2 regions of the Paenibacillus sp. S-38 genome follow, and region 1 is predicted to be linked to the other one. Evidence: a T-box and tRNA genes for the amino acid it is inferred to sense, from the RefSeq annotation. Region 1 holds a T-box; the other holds one or more tRNA genes.
What was found. A T-box is a leader RNA that pairs with one kind of tRNA and senses whether it is charged. The one in region 1 lies ahead of ACP26L_RS28975 (valine--tRNA ligase), so its partner is inferred to be a tRNA-Val.

Region 2: it has a tRNA-Val gene. The T-box ahead of ACP26L_RS28975 (valine--tRNA ligase) is inferred to sense a tRNA for this amino acid. The anticodon was not compared.

The regions. Positions count from the first base shown of each region.
Region 1 is NZ_CP187970.1:6,637,446-6,644,592, reverse strand. It holds gene ACP26L_RS28985 (RluA family pseudouridine synthase) at 1-846, shown strand, start outside; gene ACP26L_RS28980 (LysM peptidoglycan-binding domain-containing protein) at 959-2,077, shown strand; T-box leader at 2,204-2,472, shown strand; gene ACP26L_RS28975 (valine--tRNA ligase) at 2,772-5,447, shown strand; gene ACP26L_RS28970 (bifunctional folylpolyglutamate synthase/dihydrofolate synthase) at 5,455-6,843, shown strand; gene murC (UDP-N-acetylmuramate--L-alanine ligase) at 6,851-7,147, shown strand, end outside.
Region 2 is NZ_CP187970.1:5,723,934-5,731,080, reverse strand. It holds gene ybaK (Cys-tRNA(Pro) deacylase) at 3-473, shown strand; gene ACP26L_RS25170 (DNA ligase) at 561-1,448, shown strand; gene ACP26L_RS25165 (Nramp family divalent metal transporter) at 1,509-2,858, opposite strand; tRNA gene ACP26L_RS25160 (tRNA-Val) at 3,028-3,100, opposite strand; gene ACP26L_RS25155 (hypothetical protein) at 3,320-4,264, shown strand; gene ACP26L_RS25150 (PilZ domain-containing protein) at 4,261-4,692, opposite strand; gene ACP26L_RS25145 (hypothetical protein) at 4,807-5,034, opposite strand; gene ACP26L_RS25140 (phosphotransferase) at 5,144-6,187, shown strand; gene ACP26L_RS25135 (YfhH family protein) at 6,184-6,483, shown strand; gene ACP26L_RS25130 (Crp/Fnr family transcriptional regulator) at 6,486-7,147, opposite strand, start outside.

The sequences.
Region 1 (7,147 bases):
ACGGCTGAAGAGGAGCTTGCTTCGGTGTGGGCGGCGGATCCGGCCGTACTGGAGCTCATTGGGCACAAATGGCTCCGGACATGGGAGACCTCCGGACATGCGGTGGTCAAGGGACGCCGGCTGCTGCTCCGCATGTTCCCGGAAGAAGCCGGTCCGGAGCCCGGACCCTGGATGCCGCTGGAGGTGCTCTACGAGGATGATTTCTGCCTTGTGGCCGACAAGCCCGCCGGAGTCAAAGTTCATCCGACCGCAGAAGGGGAAACAGGCACGCTCCTGCATGCCGCCTCCTGGCATCTGGAGACATCGGGCCAGCGCTGCCGGCCGCGGCACATTCACCGGCTCGACGAGGATACCACCGGCCCCGTGCTGCTGGCCAAATGCGAATGGGCGCAGGTACGGCTTGATGCGCAGATGCGGGAGAAGCGGATTCACCGCGAGTATGCGGCCCTTGTTCAGGGCCGGTTCGGTCAGGCCCGGGGAACGATCGATGCCGCGATCGGGCGGGACCGTCATCATCCGACCCGCCGCCGCGTCTCGCCTACGGGAGAACGGGCGGTTACGTACTATGAAGTGGAACGACAGTTTGCCGTGGCGGCGCTGGTGCGGCTGAGGCTGGAGACGGGACGCACCCACCAAATCCGGGTTCATCTGGCTCATCTCGGTCATCCGCTCTTTGGGGACCGCCTCTACGGCGGACGGTCCGCCGCAGAGATCGCACGGCAGGCGCTGCATGGGCAGCGGCTTACCTTCAGCCAGCCACTGACAGGGGAACCGGTGGAAGTGTCTTCTCCCTGGCCTGAGGACTTCCGGCTGCTGTATGACCGGCTTCAGCACTCCGAAAAATAGTAGTCATGCTCCATCCGGCCCAGCCATATAAATTGTAGAGACTATAAGGCGATGGTATGGATCTGGTGTCCTGCCGGGACGGCGGGCAAACGTATGGAGGGAGGATGTTCCATTGACGAATCAAAGAAGCGGGCTGCGTTTCGATATCTACGAACGCGTGCATTTATCCGAAGGGGTGCTGGGCATCAAGGAGCTGGAGGAGGTCGAACTCGTTCCGCATATTCAGGTGCTCAGCCAGGGGGAGCAGGCGCTGCTTCGGGGCAATCTGCTGCTGAACGGCACGTATGTGGACGAGCAGGACCGGGCGAATCAGCGGCTTGAACATCTGATCCCCGTGGAGATTACCCTGCCGCTGAACCGGGTGAACCGGGTGGAGGATATTGCGGTCGAAATCGATAACTTCGACATCGATCTGCTGTCCGGCCGCAGCCTCAATATTACCGGCGTGCTTTCGCTCGGCGGACTGGAGGTCGTTTCACCTCCGGAGGAAGAGGAGGCTTGGCGCAGCCAGCGCGAAGAGGGGGAAGTGCTCTTCGTCCATGAAGCGCGTTCGGAAAGGGCGGAGGAGCCGCTGCCTTATGGAGATGCTTCCCCTGGGATCTCAGTGCCCCCAGGGAACGACGCCGCACTTTTCGAGCCGGAAGTCTCCGCTCCGAAAGGCGCTCATCAGGGAGCCGGGCCGGTGGAATCGGCTCCTGTGAGCTGGGACGTATCGGAGGAGGCTTCCCAGGCCGGGGAGGAGGCGTCGGTGTTTATCCTCGAGAGACCGGCACAGGAAGAAGATTCTGCAGCGGAAGCGCCGGCGGCTGAAGCGCCGCGTGAACCGCGGGTGGCCATCAGCAGCGGTGCCGCTCCGGCTGTGGAGCCTGCAGCACTCGCTGCATCGGAGGCTGAGCCGTCTTCGGCCGAATCGGCGGCGCCGATCCGCTCCTTCGGTGTTGGCTCGCTGCTCGACCGGTCATCGGCCAGACGAGAAGCCCGCAGCCAGCCGGAAGCGCAGCCCGCCCCACCTCCCGCTCCGGCCGAGAAGGTGGAGTGGAAGAACCTGCTGCTGAGCAGGGAGGAGCAGCAGGAGTTCCGCAAGCTCCGCTTGGCCATCGTCCAGAAGGAAGAGACGCTGGAATCGATTGCGGAGCGCTATGGGCTCAGCTCCAGGGAGCTCGCACTCTACAATCGTCTCGGGGACGGCGGCGTGAATGAGGGGCAGATCGTGTACATTCCGAAGGTATAACCCCGTCGCTTCAGAAAAAAAGGGCCTCCGCTCAAGCCGAACAGGCTTGGACGGGGGCTTTTTGGGCTATACTAAATATTGACTCTCCTTCTGGGATTGTTTATCATAGTACGCATAGATCATCCCCTAATGACTTGGAAAGGGAATAGTAGGCAGTGAACCCTTCAGAGAGCGGAGCCGGCATCAGGCTGGAAGGTTCCGCAGGACGTATCTGCCGAAGTCGCCCCGGAGTTGCCGAATTGAACGATTGCCTAGATTCGGCCGGCTGCAGCCGTTATCCTGCCCTAAGTGCCGTGCTTTGCCGCAGGCCCGCTGTATTGTTTTGTACGGCCGGTCCAGGGAAAGCTGCGGAATAAAGGTGGTACCACGGAAAGCGCAAGCCTTCCGTCCTTTGCGGACGGAGGGCTTTTTTGACGTTCGGGGTATCTGCCTCCGGCCGCTGTTACACTTGGACTTCTTTGAAATTAGGATAGAGTAGGGGAAGAAGTCCAAGTGTAAAGGCGGACGCTTCGCTCCTGCGGCAGATACCCCTCACTCCGTATTGGGGATTACTTTTTAAAAGGCAAAAAGACTTAAAGGCAAAGAACAAAAGGTAAAGAACAAAGGCAAAGAAAAACCAAAAAAGCGAAAACCAAAAAAGCGAAAACCAAAAAAGCGAAAACCAAACTTGAGATACACACTGGAGGTTAGCAGCATGGAAGAAACAAAAGCAACCGGGGCGCCGGAGATCAGCATGCCGACGCAGTACGACCCGAAGGATGCCGAGAAAAAATGGTACGATTACTGGTTCAAAAATGAGTTCTTCAAAGCGGGAGAGCGTAAGGATGCCGAGCCGTACACGATTGTCATCCCTCCGCCGAACGTAACGGGCATGCTGCATATCGGGCACGCGCTCGACTGCACGCTGCAGGACATCATGATCCGCACGAAGCGGATGCAGGGCTATGACGCCCTCTGGCTGCCGGGCTCCGACCACGCGGGGATCGCTACACAGTCCAAGGTGGAGCAGAAGCTGCGCGAAGAAGGAGTCACCCGCTATGATCTCGGGCGCGAGAAGTTCCTCGAGAAGGTATGGGAATGGAAGGATCACTATGCAGCCACGATTCATGAGCAGTGGGCAAAGATGGGCTTCTCGCTCGACTACTCCCGCGAGCGCTTCACGCTGGATGAAGGGCTGTCGAAAGCGGTTCGCGAAGTGTTCGTCCGCTACTATGAGAAGGGCCTGATCTACCGCGGCAAATATATCATCAACTGGGATCCGGCGGCACGTACGGCGCTCTCGGATATCGAGGTTGAATATAAAGAAGTGCAGGGCGCGCTGTACCACCTGAAATACCCGGTGAAGGACAGCGGGGAGTTCATCGTGGTGGCGACCACCCGTCCGGAGACGATGCTCGGCGATACGGCTGTGGCCGTTCATCCGGAGGATGAGCGCTACCGGCACCTGATCGGCAAAACGCTCGTGCTGCCGATCCTCGGACGCGAGATTCCGATCATCGGGGATGAGTATGTCGAGAAGGAATTCGGCAGCGGCGCCGTTAAGATTACGCCGGCCCACGACCCGAATGACTTCGAGGTGGGAAGACGACACAACCTGCCGCAGATTCTCGTCATGGACGAGTCGGGCAAGATGAACGAGAATGCCGGCAAGTACCAGGGGCTCGACCGGTTCGACTGCCGCAAGCAGATCGTAGCGGACATGAAAGACCTCGGTGTGCTGATCAAGATCGAAGAGCACATTCATCAGGTTGGCCACAGCGAGCGCAGCGGCGCGGTCGTTGAGCCGTATCTGTCCACGCAGTGGTTCGTAAAGATGAAGCCGCTGGCCGACCAGTCGGTGGAAGTGCAGAAGTCGGGCAAGGGAACGAACTTCGTACCGGACCGCTTCGAGAAGATCTACCTGCACTGGATGGAGAACAGCCGCGACTGGTGCATCTCCCGCCAGCTGTGGTGGGGCCACCGGATTCCGGCCTGGCACTGCGGCGACTGCGGCGAGACGACGGTCTCCCGCGAGGATGCGACCGTTTGTTCGAAGTGCGGGAGCACCCGCCTGAAGCAGGATGAGGATGTCCTCGACACGTGGTTCTCTTCCGCGCTGTGGCCGTTCTCCACACTGGGCTGGCCGGATGAAGAGGCCGAGGACCTGAAGCGGTTCTTCCCTACAAGCCTGCTTGTAACGGGCTATGACATCATCGGCTTCTGGGTATCCCGGATGATCTTCAGCTCGCTGGAATTCCGGGGCGATATTCCGTTCAAGGACGTGCTCGTGCACGGTCTTGTCCGTGACGCGGAAGGCCGCAAGATGTCCAAGTCGCTCGGCAACGGCGTCGACCCGCTTGAGGTGATCGAGAAGTACGGTGCGGATGCGATGCGCTTCATGCTCTCCACCGGCTCCACGCCGGGGCAGGATCTGCGCTTCCGCTGGGAGAAGGTCGAGCAGGCGCGCAACTTCGCGAACAAGATCTGGAACGCTTCGCGCTTCGCGCTGATGAACCTCGGCGGCTTCCGGTTCGAAGACATTGACCTCAGCGGCAATCTCAGCACGGCCGACCGCTGGATCCTGCACCGACTGAACGAGACGGTGCGCGATGTAACCCGCCTGATCGATGTATATGAGTTCGGTGAAACCGGCCGTCTCCTCTACAACTTCATCTGGGACGATCTCTGCGACTGGTATATCGAATTCAGCAAGCTGTCCCTGTACGGCACGGATGAGGAAGCGAAGAAGACGACGAAGTCGGTACTCGCGTATGTACTCGACCGCACGCAGCGCCTGATTCATCCGTTCATGCCGTTCATCTCCGAGGAGATCTGGCAGCATCTGCCGCACGAAGGCGAGACGATTACGCTGGCGTCCTGGCCGGTCTACGAGAGTGGCTTCGAAGCCGAAGAAGCGGTCCGCGAGATGGAGCTGCTCATGGACATGATCCGTACGGTGCGCAACATCCGCGCCGAAGTGAACGTGCCGATGAGCAAGAAGGTCGAGCTGCTCGTGAAGCCGGCCGGCGAGGAGACGGAGTCGATCCTGAAGCGCAACGAAGAGTACATCCGCCGCTTCTGCAACACATCAACGCTGGAGATCGGTACGGCGCTCGCCACACCGGACAAAGCGATGACGGGGATTGTCACCGGGGCGGAGCTGTTCCTGCCGCTGGCCGGCCTGATCGACATCGGGCAGGAGATCGCGCGTCTGGAGAAGGAGCTGTCCACGCTGCACGGTGAAGTCGAACGGATCGAGAAGAAGCTCGCGAACCAGGGGTTCGTGGCGAAGGCACCGGCCAAGGTCATTGAAGAGGAAAAAGCGAAGCTGGCCGATTACGCCGACAAGCGTGATAAAGTCACGGCCCGCATCGCCGAGCTGAAAGGATGAGGGCAGCATGAGCGAAGCAGAAGAACACGTGACGGGAGCGGCAGATACGCCGTTCCAAACCGCACGCGAAGCAGTCGATTGGATCGTCCGCTTCATCCCCCTGGCGGGCATTAAGCCAGGCCTCGAGCGAATGGAGAAGCTGATGGAATACCTGGACGACCCGCACCGCAGGCTGAAATTTATCCATGTCGCGGGCACGAACGGCAAGGGTTCCGTCTGCGCCTTCCTAACGGAGGCGATCCGCAGCGGAGGCTATGATGTCGGGACGTTCACTTCCCCCTATATCGAATCTTACAACGAGCGGATCCGTCTCAACGGCGTCAATATCAGCGACGAGGATCTGCTCCGGGTCGTGAACAAGGTGAAGCCGGTCATTGACCGGGTGGCCGAAGAACACGGACAGCCGTCGATGTTCGAGATTTCGACGGTCATTGCGATCGAGTATTTTGCGCGGGTGGCGTATCCGGATTTTGTCGTGTGGGAGACCGGTATGGGCGGAAGACTCGATTCCACGAACATCGTCACCCCGCTCGTCTCGGTCATTACCAATATCGGACATGACCACATGGATTTCCTCGGGGAGACCCTGCCGGAGATTGCGGCGGAGAAGGCGGCGATCATCAAGGCTGGCGTGCCTGTCGTAAGTGCCGTCGAGCAGCCGGAAGTCATTGAAGTGGTGGCGGAGGCGGCTAAAGCAAGGAAGAGCACGCTTTATCTGCTGGGACGCGATTTTCATTACAAGACGGCCGCTGTGGAAGAGAACAAGCAGACCTTCACGTTCCACGGCGTATTCCGGGGGATTCCGGATGCCGTGATCTCCATGAACGGACCGCACCAGGTGAAGAACGCGGCTACCGCGCTCATGACTTTGGAAGTGCTGCGGCAGTACTACGCGCTGATCATCGATGACGAGGATCTGCTGAACGCGCTGCAGCGCACGCAGTGGCCGGGCCGGCTGGAGCTCCTGTCGGAGTCTCCCCGCCTGCTCATCGACGGTGCGCACAACCCGGAGGGGGCGCAGATGCTGGCTGCCGCGCTGAAGGAGACGTACCGGTACCGGAAGCTTCATTTTATGATGGGGATGCTGTCGAATAAGAATCATACTGGCTATTTCAGGCATATACTACCTCTAGTGGACACATTGATTCTGACCGAACCCGAATGGCACAAGAAGGCGCAGGCCTCCGACCTGGCGGCCCTGGCACGGACTCTTCTGGATGAGCTGGGCCGAACGGATGTGGAGGTCATCGTGGAGCCGGACTGGAAGGCGGCCCTGGACCTGACGCAGCGGCTGGCGGAAGAGGATGACCTCGCTGTGGTCTCCGGCACCTTGTATTTGATCGGGGACGTCCGTTCCTGGGTGAAGCATCAATCCGATTCTGAAAAGGGCTGGTGAAACGAGCATGAATACATCGGAGCATATCCATTTTATCGGCATTGGCGGGTACGGCATGAGCGCGATCGCCAAAGTAATGCTGGAGATGGGGTATCAAGTTTCGGGATCTGATCTGGCGCAGCAGGAACTGACGGAGAAGCTGGCGGCCAAGGGCGCGCAGGTCTTCATCGGACATGAGGCGGAGAATGTCAAAGGGGCGGACGTGGTCGTCTACTCTACGGCATTATCCAAGGACAACGTCGAGATGGCCGCGGCGGAGGAGCTCAACATTCCGATTCTTCACCGGTCCCAGATGCTGGCTCGA
Region 2 (7,147 bases), 910 kb from region 1:
CTGTGGCGTCCAAAACCAATGCCTGCCGGCTGCTCGATAAGCTTGGAGTGGCCTATACGCTGCATGAGTATACTTGGGAGGAGGACCAGCTTGACGCGGAAACGGTGGCAGGCAAAGTAGGTCTGCCGGCCAGTCAGTTGTTCAAGACGCTTGTGCTTCGGGGAGACAAGACCGGCGTGCTGCTCGTTTGTATCCCGGGAGACGAAGAGCTCGATTTGAAGAAAACGGCCGCTGTCAGCGGCAACAAGAAAGTCGAGATGGTGCCGGTCAAAGAGATTCAGGGACTTACGGGATATATCCGCGGGGGCGTATCCCCCTTAGGCGTAAAGAAGGCTTATCCGCTGTATTTGGACCGCAAGGCGCTCGCTCTGGATCCGGTGAGCATCAGCGCGGGCCGCCGGGGAATGCAGATCTTCCTGGCGGGAGAGGCGCTGGCTGAGGCCGCCGTGGCCGTACTCAGTGAATTGACGTAAGAGTGGGGAGAGAGTAAGGTCAACGGGCGGGCAAGCGGTACCCGCGCAGAGAGGAGAAGATGCATGCTGTTTACCGGGATAACCCCCATGCGGGCTGAAGCTGCCTGCGAGCCTTTCGATGACGCGGACTTCCTCTTCGAGCCCAAGTGGGATGGGGGCCGTCTCCTGCTGCACAAGCAGGACGGCCGCTGCGAGATCTACACGCGAAGCGGGCGCACGGTGACGGAGAAGCTGCCGGAGCTGCGGGAAGCGCTGGCGACGCTTCCTGTCCGCTCCGTGATCCTCGACGGGGAAGGCATCGTGCTGCGCAGCGGGCGTCCGGTCTTCGACGACTGGGCGTACCGGCTGCGGATCAGCCACACGGCCAAGATCCGCACCGCCCGGCAGACGCACCTGGTCCTCTTCGCGGCGTTTGACCTGCTTTACACGGACAGGCATCACTTGGACGAGCCTCTGACACAGCGCAAAGCCCGGCTCGGGGAGCTGCTTGTGTCGCGGGGAGGGATTCTTATGCCTACGGTAACCGTGGAAGCCCAGGGCCGCCGCCTCTATGAACGGACGGCGGCGCAGCAGCTGGAAGGGATCGTGGCGAAGCGCAAAGACTCCATCTACGTGCCGGGCCGACGCAGTCCCGATTGGATCGGGATCCAGCATCCGCGCCTAATCGATGCGGTGATTCTGGGATACCGCGCAGACCCGTTCGAGCTGGTGATCGGACTGCACTTCCGCACCGTGAAGAACAAGCCGGTAGGGAAGGTGGCGGGAGGGCTGACGCCTGAGGACCGGAGCCGGTTTCTTGCGCTTGCCCAAGGGCTGTGGACCCGGAAGGAGGGAGGGATCCAGTGGATCGAGCCCCGCCTCTGCTGCCGGATCTCCTACCGGGACCGCAGCGAGATGCATCAGCTCGGCGGCACGAAGTTCATCTCGTTCCTGTGGGAGAAGGAGCCGGAGGAGTGCGTCTGGCCCTATACATAAAGCTCCCCGGCTTCCTTGCGGACACCGGGGAGGGGAGCCGGGCAGCGCCTTGGCCGGCCGCTACCCCAGCAGGGTCCGGTACAGCAGATAGGCGTTCAGGCCGATGATGAGTGCGGCGACCCCCCAGGCGAGCAGCTTCACCCAGCGGGCGTTGACGAATTCGCCCATCTTGCGCGGATCGCCGGTGAACTGAACCAGCGGCACAACGGCGAAGGAGAGCTGCAGCGACAGAATCACCTGGCTGAGAATGAGCAGCCGGGCCGTTCCACTCTCGCCGTACAGCGCCGTGACGATGACTGCCGGGATGATGGCGATCACCCGGGTTATGAGACGGCGCAGCCAGGGCGACAACCGGATCTGGAGGAAGCCTTCCATGACGATCTGCCCGGCCAGGGTGCCGGTTAAGGTGGAGTTCTGGCCCGAAGCGAGAAGCGCCACGCCGAACAGGATGCTGCCGATGGTCGTACCCAGCAGCGGTGTAAGCATGTGATACGCTTCTCCGATCTCCGCAATCTCGGTCAGGCCGGCCCGATGAAAGGTCGCAGCCGCGAGAATGAGGATGGAGGCATTAATGAACAGGGCGAAGAACAAGGCAATGGTGGAATCCCATGTGGCGTACCGGATCGCCTGCCGCTTCCCCTCCGCCGTTCGGGCATAATCGCGTGTTTGTACAATAGAAGAGTGCAGATACAGGTTATGCGGCATTACCGTCGCGCCCAGAATCCCGATGGCAATGTACAGCATCGCCGGATTCGTGACAAGCTCGGTCCTTGGAACGAACCCGTGAAGAATCCCGCCCATATCGGGCTTCGACAGCCAAATTTCCGTCACAAAGCAGCCGCCGATCGTTGCGATGAGCACGATAACCAGCGCTTCGATATAGCGGAAGCCCTTGTTCTGCAGCAGGAGCACGAGAAGCACATCGAAGGCGGTGATCAAGACGCCGTAGACGAGCGGGATGCCGAACAGCAGATTCAAGGCGATGGCGGCCCCGATCACCTCCGCCAGGTCGCAGGCGGCGATCGCCAGCTCGCACAGGAACCACAGGACCATCGCCACCGGCTTGCTGTAGTGGTCCCGGCAGGCCTGGGCGAGATCCCGGCCGGTCACAATGCCGAGCTTCCCTGAGAGTGCCTGCAGCAGGATCGCCATCAGGTTGGACAGCAGGATGACCGACAGGAGGCTGTAGCCGAACAAGGACCCGCCGGCAATGTCGGTGGCCCAGTTCCCGGGGTCCATATACCCGACGGCGACCATGTAGCCGGGCCCTGCGAAGGCCAGAAACTTCTTGAGCCAAGAGCCGTGTGCCGGCACCTTGAGCGATCTGTGAGCCTCAGGCAGACTGGGGCTCTGCCGGGCTTCCCTCCAGCCCGAAGGGGGGAGGGGCTGCTCTTTTGCCTGTTCGTTCATAAGCGGGATACACTCCTTTGCGTTCTCATGTATCATAGCCCCGGCTAACTCTTTTGGTCAAGGGCAACATTAAGGCTAATTACCACCGATATTCCGGGTTTAACCAGTCAACCCGTGAGGAGGGAAAAAGAAAAGAGCCCTTGATAGCTCAAGGACTCTTCTGCGTGTATGACCTGTACTGGGCTCGAACCAGTGACCCCCACCCTGTCAAGATGGTGCTCTCCCAGCTGAGCTAACAAGTCATAATAGGAACGGATCGAACTTCGAATTGAGTTGATCTCGTTTTGCTTGGGACGTTTATTATCATACCAAGGGAGTGGGTTCGTGTCAACTCCCCTATCAATTTTTTGTGAAGGGGTTCGCACCGGAGGGGAACAAGCTGTGACGGTTCGCATAGGTTTCGCCGGAATCGTTATGCTATACTTACAGGAAAAACGAGCCTCTGAAGGGAAGGGAAGCGTATGAGAGACTTTAGATGGGGATTGGAGCCGCAGCAGCCGGCCGATCCGGCTCAGGCGATAGATGCAGACAAGGAGACCCTCGACTGGGGGGAAGCGGAGTGGGGGACGCACCGGTACCATATCCGGGGGCTGGTTAACGATACGATCGCGCAGCTCGGCCGGAGGGAGAAGGCCGCTGTACTGGGCGCAGGAAATCACGGAGACGTGGACCTGCCGGATGTCAGCACGCACTTCCAGGGCTTGACGGTGCTCGACACCGAGGACAACGTGCTCGAAGAGGTGCTTGAGTCCACCGGAAGCTCCGCGGCGGGGCGGATCAAATCCCTGACCCGCGTGGATTACACGGGGCTCGATCAGATCTCGTTCTACGAGAGGTATGAAGAGCTGCTGAGCGGCGGTGCGGCTGCGGACAAGCTCGTCGCTTTCCTGAGGGACAGTGCGTTTGAGGCCCGGCGGGTCGAAGTGATGCCGCATCTCAAGAAATCGTTCTCGCTGGTCGTTTCTTCCGGCGTACACACGCAGCTTTTCTATGCGGACGCCCTCGCGCAATTTCACGGGTACATGGAGCAGTATACCGAGGCGCAGCGGAAGGCGATCATTGAAGCGATCCGTTCGCTCCGCAATTCGCTTGTGACCGCGTACAACCAGACGCTGCTCTCGCTCCTGAAGCCCAACGGACGGATCGTCGTCTGGAGCGAGATGATCCTGATCGACGAGAGCAAGTCGGAGATTATGGAGGAGCTGAACGGGAAAACCCTCGGTTCCGAGCGGACCGCCTATCTCTTCTCGGTCTTCGGCAAGTTCGGCATGGATGCGGCGGTCCTGGGTCTGAAGGATCTGCATGACAAATTAAAAACGGACCAGCTTCTGTTTCGCAGCTGGTCCTGGTATACGGAGTCGGGTAAACGGTATCTTGTGGCGGGCTTGTCCGGTCCGGTACGCTAGAAGAGGCCAAGCCCCTCCAGCTCGTCCTCGGGCAGGAAGCTGCAGGAAGCGAGCACAGGACTCTTGCGCAGCTTGACGGACAGCTGGTTGATGACGCTTGCGAGGGAGGCGGTGTCCTGCTCGTCCAGCGAGAACTGGGCGCAGTACTGGGGATTCCCGCCCGTATCCACTGTACGGACAATGACGCCAAGGGGTTTATAGTCTCTGCCGAGCGCAGTGAACCGCAGCTCGACAAGCAGGTGCTTCTCATCGGGCAGAGGGCCGGTAGCGATGAACCGGGCCCCTCCTGCGGAGAGGTCCAGCAGGGCCGTCTTCATCGTGCGGGTCACCGCCTGGTTGTCATGAACACCGACCATGCGCAGCTCGGCGCCGAGAGGGCGCTGAAGCTTCAGCCGGAAGAAACGGCGCTTGTTGGTTTGTTCGCTCATGTTGGACCGTCCTTCATATCTGTAAGATGGGAATGGTATGTCCACTATACCGCAGGACCATCACTTCCGGCAATCGGTAAAATCCTAGCATGAAAGAAAATGAAAAAACCGCTCTTAGTAGAGCGGCAGTTGAACGCTGCTGCGGGCTTTGGAGTCGTACAGGACGGCGTTATTGCCGATGACTTCAATATGGTCGATCTCTTGGATCGGAGGGCAGGACGGCACAGACTGCCGATGCTGTGAGCTTTCCAGCACGGTAAGGAGTCTTGGAATCGCTTTCTGGTCACTCGAGATGAAACGAACGGGAATCTTGCGGTCGCCGATAATGAGTTCAGTCGTCATCGGAATCATTCCTCCCTTTCCACTTCGGATAAATCTATTATACAATAGTTCTAGCAAAAAACGATCCTAACTTTGTTACATAAGGTGACATGAATCGAGGGAATGAGACATGAACTTTACAAGCGAGGAGCGAATCGGCTCGATCCTTGCCGGCTATTTTGAGAATCCGTCGTGGATTGTCGAAGAAAAAGAGAGCGGTGTCAACAACACCACCCGATATATACGGATGGACGGGGAGCTTTATGTGCTCCGGATTTACGAGAATCATGCGGACGAACAAAAAGCGGCGTTCGAGCACGCCGTACTGCACGCCCTGGGCGGGGCGGGACTGCCCTTTGCCGTGCCACAGCCCTGCCTCTCGCGGGAGGGAGGGACGTATGTATACTCCGCCGACGGCAAGCTGGCGGTGTTGTTCCGCTATATCGAGGGAGAGCGTGCCCGGCTGGACGTACCGGAAGTGGCGCGGTCGGCCGGCGAGGCCGTGGGGCAACTGACAGCCGCGCTGCAGCAGGTACGGATACCGGACGCACCTGCGTACGAGCCCTATTACGATATCTATAACGTACACCCGCTGGTCAGCCGGAAGGTACTGTGGGATTGGCTGGACGAGATGGGGGGCACAGGGATGGGAGAAGCGGCGGAGTGCGTCCGCACGGCTCTAACAGCCCTGGAGCAATCGCTTCCGGAGCTGCTCCGGCTGCCGGTGCAGCTCGTTCACTCCGATATCGTATACGGCAACATGCTGGCATCCGGAGACGAGATCACCGCGGTGCTTGACTTTGAATTCGTTACGCCGGATTGGCGGGCGATGGAGCTTGGCGTCTTCCTCGCCGAGCTCTTCCCGCCGGACTCCCTCGGCTCGCCGGAAGCTGAAGAGGCCTGCTGGCAGGCGGCGGAGCGGGCGCTCGAAGGCTACGGCCGGGCAGCCGCCTTGACGGAGGCGGAGCTGCAGGCGCTGCCGCAGCTCGTGCTGCTGCGGCGCCTGGTGCTGGTGCCGCACTTTTTGGGCCGCAGCTTGGCCGGTGTAGAGGCCGGGGACCGCGCAGCGTATTATCTTGCAGGCTTCGCCAAGATTCAGCGTCTGATCGCGGAGCAGGGGCTCCGGCTCACGGCGCTGGCGGAGCGTTATATTCGGAAGGAGCGGGAAGCATGAAGAAACTGTATAGTCAAATGTCGAGGGAAGAGCTGGAGCACGAAATGAAGACGCTCCGTGAGGACATAGAACGGGCGGAATTCCCGAGCCAGAAGGCGGTGCTCGAGAGCAAATACGAAACAGCCAAGTCTTATACGCTGGACCCTGCGGATTTCCCGCCGGGCCTGTACAAAGTGCACAATGTGCAGCTGCCCTTCCATGTCGTCTATCTGAACGGGATTATGGCCTGGGGCACGCTGGACGGCCGGGAAGAAGCCAGCTTCCCCCTCTCGATGCTGACCCGTTTTCAGCCCTGAATTCAGATGCGGCACATGTCGAGCGGGCAATTCTCGCACTGGCAGATGTCCCTTAAATAAGAGAGATCTTTGACGATGGTATAGCCGCCCTCCAGGGTGACGACATCGGCTTTCTTGAGGTCGCTCAGCATCCGGTTCACGCTCTCCCGTGTGGAGCCGATCATCTCGGCGAGCTCCGTGTTCGTCACCTTACGGGTGATGCGGATGGCGTCGCCCTGCTTTTCCCCGTAGGAATTGCAGAGCCGGATCAGCGTGGAGCAGAGGGCGCCCGGCTTGCCGAACATCATCAGGTCGCGGAATTTGGTCTGCGTCATGCGATGGATCAGCCCCATCCACTTCATGAATTCCACAGCAAGATCCCCATGCTGCCAGAGCAGGGTATCGAGGTCCTTCTGTTGGATGAATCCGATGACGCTGTCTTCCAGCGCCTCGGCATTGAAGCTGTGCAGAGATGCTTGGAACGGATCCAGCTGTCCGAAGAGGTCGCCTTCGCCATGCGTATAGAGAATAAAATGCTTGCCGTCCCCGCTGTCCTTGGTGATGCGCACGCTGCCGCTTTTCACATAGTACAGCTTGTCGGCCGGATCGCCCTCCCAGAACAGGTGGTCACCGGCCTTTACGTTCATCTCGTACATGGTTGCCTTCAACCGGTCGAGGTTCTGGG